Regions from separate parts of the Lysobacter sp. 05T417 genome, predicted to be linked through region 2. Evidence: riboswitches for the same ligand, from Rfam matches in the RefSeq annotation. Region 2 holds a riboswitch; the other holds the start of a gene.
What was found. A riboswitch is a leader RNA that binds a small molecule or an ion and turns the genes downstream of it on or off. The one in region 2 is predicted to bind cobalamin.

Region 1 (3,405 bases), on a different contig from region 2:
GCGCTTATGTTCACCAGCGAAAGTCTAAGCGGGCCCAAGCCCGAACAGTACGCACAGTTGCTCGAGCAGGCGCGCGCCCTCGTGCATGGCGAGCGCGACCGTGTCGCCAATGCCGCGAACCTTTCGGCGCTGGTCTACAACTCGCTGCCGGGCCTGAACTGGGTCGGTTTCTACCTCTACGACGGCACCGAACTGGTGGTCGGCCCCTTCCAGGGCTTGCCCGCCTGCATCCGGATTCCGCTCGACAAGGGGGTGTGCGGGGCTGCCGCGACCACCCGCCAGACCCAGCGGATCGCCGACGTCCACGCCTTCCCTGGCCACATTGCGTGCGATTCTGCGTCTAACTCCGAACTGGTCGTGCCACTTGTGGGGGGGGATGGCCAGCTGATCGGCGTGTTCGATCTGGACAGCCCGCACTTCGACCGCTTCGACGCCGACGACCAGCGCGGCCTGGAGGCGATTGCCCAGGCCTTCGTGGAGTCGCTGGCATGAATACCGCAAAAAACGCCGCAAACAGCACCGACAAGATGCGCAACATCGGGCCCAAGTCCGCGGCCTGGCTGCGCCAGGTGGGATTGCGCACGCGCGAGGACCTGGCCGGAGTGGGCACGGTGGAGGCGTTCATGCGGGTCAAGCGCGCCGGCTTCAAACCGACCTTGAACCTGCTGTACGCCATCGAGGGCGCGCTGCAGGACTGCCATTGGCAGGAAGTCTCCGACGAACGCCGCGCCGAGCTGATTGCCGCCACCGAAGCCGCAATCGCCCTGCTGCCGCCACCGCGCTACCGCCCACCGGCGGGACCGGTGACCACGACCCAGATCGCCGAAGAGACGATGGAGATGCCGTCGCTGCTGGACGAGCCCGCCGAGCGGGATTGAGGCAGGGCAACGTCCCTCCCCGCCTTCGCGGGGATGACATCAAATCGAAGACCGGGCAACGAATTGCCGAAGCGGCGTCCGCCGGGTCGGGGATTGCGAAGCAGTGGGCCATGGATGGCCCACGCCCGGCATAGAGACAGGATGTCGTCTGCCGGGCGTAGCAATCCCCGGCCCGGCGGACGCCGCCCATGCGAAGCCCCCGCATCACGAGAGGACATTTGGGCAGCGGGGAACATATCGCGTAGACTGCGCCCGCTTCGAGGTGACCCGGCGGCGTCTGCCGGCGGGTTGAAACGGGAAGCCGGTGACGTCCCCGCAGGGATCATTCCGGCACTGCCCCCGCAACGGTAAGCGAGTACAAGCGCTGCATCCGCCACTGTGCATGACACGGGAAGGCGCGGCGCCGGAGAGCACATGCCTCCACTCGCGAGTCCGGAGACCGGCCTGGAAGCAGGGTCACGCGCCTGTACACGACAGTACGGCCGGGCCCACCCCTGGTTGCGATGCGGAGGGCATCGCGGCGGCGACGTTGGCGCCGTGCGCCCACACCGCAGCCCCGTGCACTCTCCTCGCGACGTCCCCAGTTGCCCGTCACGGCACGAGCCGTGCGTTGGAGAAATATCGATGCAATTGCGTACCCCGATGTCGATGGCCGTGCACCTCGCTGTCGCGTGCCTGTTCGCCGCGCCCGCGCTCGCCCAGGCGCAGGACACCGCCGGCGCCACCGACCTGGACCAGGTCATCGTCACCGCCAACCGCACCGCGGTCAGCGTCAACGACGCACTGGCGCCGGTGGAAGTCATCGACGCCGAACAGATCCGCGCCAGCCAGGCGCGCTCGCTGCCCGACCTGCTGCGCGGCCGCGCCGGCATCTCGATGTCGAACCAGGGCGGCGACGGCAAGCTGACCACGCTGTTCCTGCGCGGCGCCGAATCCGATCACGTGCTGGTGCTTGTCGACGGTATCCGCGTCGGCTCGGCCACCTCCGGCCTGACCGCGTTCCAGGACCTGCCGATCGAGATGATCGACCGCGTCGAGATCGTCCGTGGCCCGCGCTCGAGCCTGTACGGCGCCGACGCCATCGGCGGCGTGATCCAGGTGTTCACCCGCCGCGACAAGCATGCATTCGCCCCGCGCGTGCGCTTCGACGGCGGCAGCAACGACACCCTCGGCTATGGCGTCGGCTTCGGCGGAGGCAACGACCGTGGCTGGTTCGGCGCCGACTACCAGCACACGCGCACCGGCGGCATCAACGCCTGCAACGGCTTCTTCGACCCGGCCACGTTCGACGGCGCCGGTTGCTTCATCGCCCTCGACTCCCAGCCCGACCGCGACGGCTATGAGAAGGACGCCCTGTCGCTGCGCGGTGGAATCAACCTCGGCGAGCAGTGGACGCTGGAAGGCCATGCCCTGCGCAACGAAGGCGACAACGAGTTCGACGGCGACTTCACCGACCGCGCCGAAACCGTGCAGCAGGTCATCGGCGGCAAGGTGCGCTGGCACCCGTCCGACCGCGTCGACGTGCACCTGACCGCCGGCCGCAACGTCGACTCGTCCGACAACTTCCTCGGCGACACCTACCTCGATTTCTTCAGCACCAACCGTGACAGCGCCACGCTGCAGGGCGACTTCGGCCTCGCCGCCAACCAGCTCGTCAGCGTCGGCCTGGACTGGCTCAACGACAGCGTCGAGGGCACCACCCGCTACGACGAGGACGAGCGCGACAACAAGGCAGCCTTCGTGCAGTACCAGGGCAAGTTCGGCGCGCAGTCGCTGGAGGCCAGCGTGCGCCACGACGACAACGAGCAGTTCGGTGGCCACACCACCGGCGGCGCGGCATGGGGCCTGGTGTTCGCCGACAGCTGGCGCGTCACTGCTGGCTACGGCAGTGCGTTCAAGGCGCCGACGTTCAACGAGTTGTACTACCCGTTCTTCGGCAACCCCAACCTGCGCCCGGAAGACTCGGAGACCTGGGAGCTTGGCGTGGCCTATCTGGGTAACGGTTTCAACGTGCACCTCGATACCTTCAGCACCGACGTCGACGATCTGATCGCGTTCGATGCGGCGATCAATCTTCCCAACAACGTCGAGAAGGCGCGCATGCAGGGTGCGGAGCTGTCGGCCGACACGACGATCGCGGACTGGACGATCAATGGTGCAATCAGTTTCCTCGACACCGAGAATCGTCGTGGGTTCTATGAGGGCAACGATCTGGCCCGTCGCGCCAAGAACAGTGCTCGCCTGGATGTCGATCGCGCTTTTGGTGATTTCCGTGTTGGCCTGACTGCGGTGGGCGAAGGTTCGCGCTACGACGATGTCGCCAACACGCGTCGTCTCGGCGGCTACGGCACGCTCGATCTGCGCGCCGAGTACGCGCTTACCCGCGATCTGACGCTGCAGGCACGGGTGGCCAACGTGTTCGACCGTGATTACGAGACGGTGGCGTTCTACAACCAGCCGGGTCGCGAGTGGTTCCTGACGCTGCGCTATGCGCCGATGAACTGAGGCGGCTTCTGCGTTTGATGTG
Region 2 (3,405 bases):
CCTTTCTTCCATGCGTACATGTACATCGACGACAGCTGGCCGATGTTCGGGCTCTCGATGAACAGGTTCAGCGACTGGCTCTGGTCGATGAAGGCGCCGCGATCGGCCGCCATGTCGATCAGCGAGCGCATCGGCAGTTCCCACGCGGTGCGGTAGACCGCACGCAGCGACTCGGGAATCTCCTTGATGCCCTGGATCGAACCTTCGGCCATCTTGATGCGGTCGCGCAGCTCCGGCGTCCACAGGCCGAGCGTCTTCAGCTCCTCGGCCAGGTAGCGGTTGACAACGAGGAAGTCGCCCGACAGCGTCTCGCGCTTGAACAGGTTCGATATCTGCGGCTCGATGCACTCGTAGCAACCGGCGATCGAGGCGATGGTGGCGGTCGGCGCGATCGCGATCAGCAGCGAGTTGCGCAGGCCGTGCTCGGCGATGCGTGCGCGCAGGCCGTCCCAGCCGTGGGCGTCGGACGGCGCCACGCCCCAGGCCTCGAACTGCAGCTCGCCCTGCGAAGCGCGGGTGTCGGCGAACGACGGGTGGCGGCCACGTTCCATCGCCAGTTCGTTGGAGGCCGACAGTGCGTGGAAGTAGACCGCCTCGGCGATCTGTTTCGACAGCGCCCGCGCCTGGTCCGAATCGAACGGCATGCGCAGCTTGAAGAACACGTCCTGCAGGCCCATCACGCCAAGGCCCACCGGACGCCACTTCAGGTTGGCGCGGCGCGCGGTTTCGATCGGGTAGAAGTTCAGGTCGATGACGCGGTCGAGCTGGCGTACAGCGAGCCGCACCGTCTCGGCCAGCTTGTCGAAATCGAAGCGGCCGTCTTCGCCGTGCACCGGTCCTTCGGCGAAGAGCTCGACATGGTGCGAGAGGTTGATCGAGCCCAGGTTGCAGACCGCGGTCTCGTCCTGCGAGGTGACTTCCAGGATTTCGGTGCACAGGTTCGACAGGTGCACCACGTTGCCTTCGCGCAGGGTCTGGTTGCAGGCGCGGTTGGACTTGTCCTTGAAGTTCATCCAGCCGTTGCCGGTCTGCGCCAGCGTCCGCACCATGCGGCTGTAGAGCTCGCGCGCCTTGACCTGGCGCGTCGCCAGGCCGGCGACTTCGGCGGCGTGGTAGGCGCGATCGAACGTCTCGCCCCACAGGTCGGTCAGCTGCGGCACCTTGGCCGGATCGAACAGCGACCAGTCGCCATCGGCCTCCACGCGGCGCATGAACTCGTCCGGGATCCAGTTGGCCAGGTTGAGGTTGTGCGTGCGCCGGGCTTCGTCGCCGGTGTTGTCGCGCAGCTCGAGGAACTCCTCGACGTCGGCGTGCCACGGCTCCAGGTATACGCAGGCCGCGCCCTTGCGCTTGCCGCCCTGATTGACGGCGGCGACCGAGGCATCGAGCGTCTTCAGCCACGGCACGATGCCGTTGCTCAGGCCATTGGTGGAACGGATCAGCGAACCGCGCGAACGGATGCGGGTGTAGCTCAGGCCGATGCCGCCACTGAACTTGCTCAGTTTGGCCACGTCCATGTAGCGCTTGTAGATGCTCTCCAGCGAGTCTTCCGGCGAGTCGAGCAGGAAGCAGCTCGACAGCTGCTCGTGCGTCGTGCCCGAGTTGAACAGCGTCGGCGAACTCGGGATGTAGTCCAGCTGTGCCATGCGCCGGTACAACGCCAGCGCGTCGCTGACATTCTCGCTGAGCGCGCAGGCAATGCGCAGGAAGAACTGCTGCGGAGTCTCGATGACGGTCCGCGCCGTCGGGTGGCGCAGCAGGTAGCGGTCGTACAGCGTGCGCAGGCCGAAGTAGTCGAAGCGCTGGTTCAGCGCCGGGTCGATGGCGTCATTGAGCTTGCGCGCGTTGGCCTGGACGAAGGTCAGCAGGCGCTCGTTGATCAGGCCCAGCTCATGGCCGCGGTGCACCGACTGCGAGAACGCATGGATCTCGATGCCGGCGACTTCCTTCTCGATCACACCGGCGAGCAGGCGCGCGGCGAGGCGGCCGTACTCGGGTTCCTCGGCGGTCAGCAGCGCGGCGGTGCGGATCGACAGCTCGTCCAGTTCGCGCGTGGTTGCACCGTCGTACAGGCCGGAGATGGTGCGGGTGGCCACGCGCATTGGATCGACCGAGAACAGGCCGTCGCAGTTGCGCGTCACCGCGCGCACGATCTTGTTGAGGTCGACCGGATCGCGGCGGCCGTTGCGCTTGGTCACCGTCATGGTGAGGTTCGCGGCCGGCGGGGTCAGGGCGAAGCCGGCGGACTCGCCCTGCGCGGTCGTGGCGGAGGCGGTCGTGGCGGCCGCGGTCGTGACGAGCGTGGCCTTCGGCTGGGCGGCAGCCTTGCTGGCGGCGGGCGCGTCGGTGGTGGTGGTCATGCTGTTGGCTCCGGTGCGTGGGCGCACGGCTCGTCGTCCTTCCCTCGAAGGGCGGCGTGGCGCGGGTCGCGGGACTCGGAGATTGCGGTTGCGGCGTCGCGCAGGCCGAGACCGGCCTGGAGTGGCGCATGCGTTCTTCGACAGCAACGGCGCCACCGTGCGACACCGACCGTCTTCCCTCCGAAGACTCGCTGGCCGGTCACCGCGCGGTGTGCAACGCGCGGCTGTCGGCAGGTCTTCGGGCTCTGGACGCGAGGACCGGGCGTTTGCCGCTGGTGACCTCACCTACTGACCGTCGCTTCCCAGGCCTTGGGCCCAGTGCCATGACGGCGTTCGTTTCCACTACCGCTGCGGGGCAGCGCCGGACTTGGCCGCTCGCTGTTCGAGCGTGGCCGCACCGGACTTCCCTTTTAAGCCGACCGCTAGGCCGGCACCGACGGACACAACATAGTGGGGTCGAGCTGGTTGGTCAACACATAATGTTGTGCGCCACGATCCGAACGCAAAAGCTGAACCGCACACCTGCGCTTGCGGTAATGTGAGCCCAGATCCACAACAGGGGGCCCATGGATGGCTGGTGGAATAGGAATTCTCGTGCTGCTGGTGTTGTCGGTGCCGGTCCTGCTGATCGTCGCGCTGACGATGATCGGGACGCTCAAGGCGCGCGTCGCCGTCCTCGAGGCGCAGGTCGCGCAATTGCGCTCGCCGCCGGTCGCCCGCGAACAGGCAGAGGGGCCGACGTTGCAGGAATGGATGCGCGCCCAGGCGCCATCGGCTGCCGCGGCCACACCGCCTCCGCTCGAACGTCCCGCCGCGCCTGCGTCGGCGCCACCGGCGCCGACGCCGCCGCTGCCGGCCGCCGCGCGCGAACGAGCCACGCCGCAGTACGCGCGCGCGCCGCGCGAACCGGCGCGACCGGACATGGTCGACCTGGCCACGCGTGCAGTTCGCAGGTGGTTCACCGAAGGCAACATGCCGGTCAAGGTCGGCGTGCTGGTGTTCTTCGCCGGTATCGCCTCGTTGCTGAAGTACGCCTCCGACCAGG

Region 1: it holds a riboswitch for cobalamin, as region 2 does, so the genes downstream of both, btuB (TonB-dependent vitamin B12 receptor) here and AC1DER_RS12340 (ribonucleoside-diphosphate reductase subunit alpha) in region 2, are expected to answer to the same signal.

What each region holds. Positions count from the first base shown of each region.
Region 1 is NZ_JBFTLK010000004.1:275,911-279,315, reverse strand. It holds gene AC1DER_RS09090 (GAF domain-containing protein) at 7-492, shown strand; gene AC1DER_RS09085 (TfoX/Sxy family protein) at 489-878, shown strand; cobalamin riboswitch at 1,122-1,340, shown strand; gene btuB (TonB-dependent vitamin B12 receptor) at 1,503-3,383, shown strand.
Region 2 is NZ_JBFTLK010000006.1:74,233-77,637, forward strand. It holds gene AC1DER_RS12340 (ribonucleoside-diphosphate reductase subunit alpha) at 1-2,204, opposite strand, end outside; cobalamin riboswitch at 2,573-2,813, opposite strand; gene AC1DER_RS12345 (DUF2339 domain-containing protein) at 2,931-3,405, shown strand, end outside.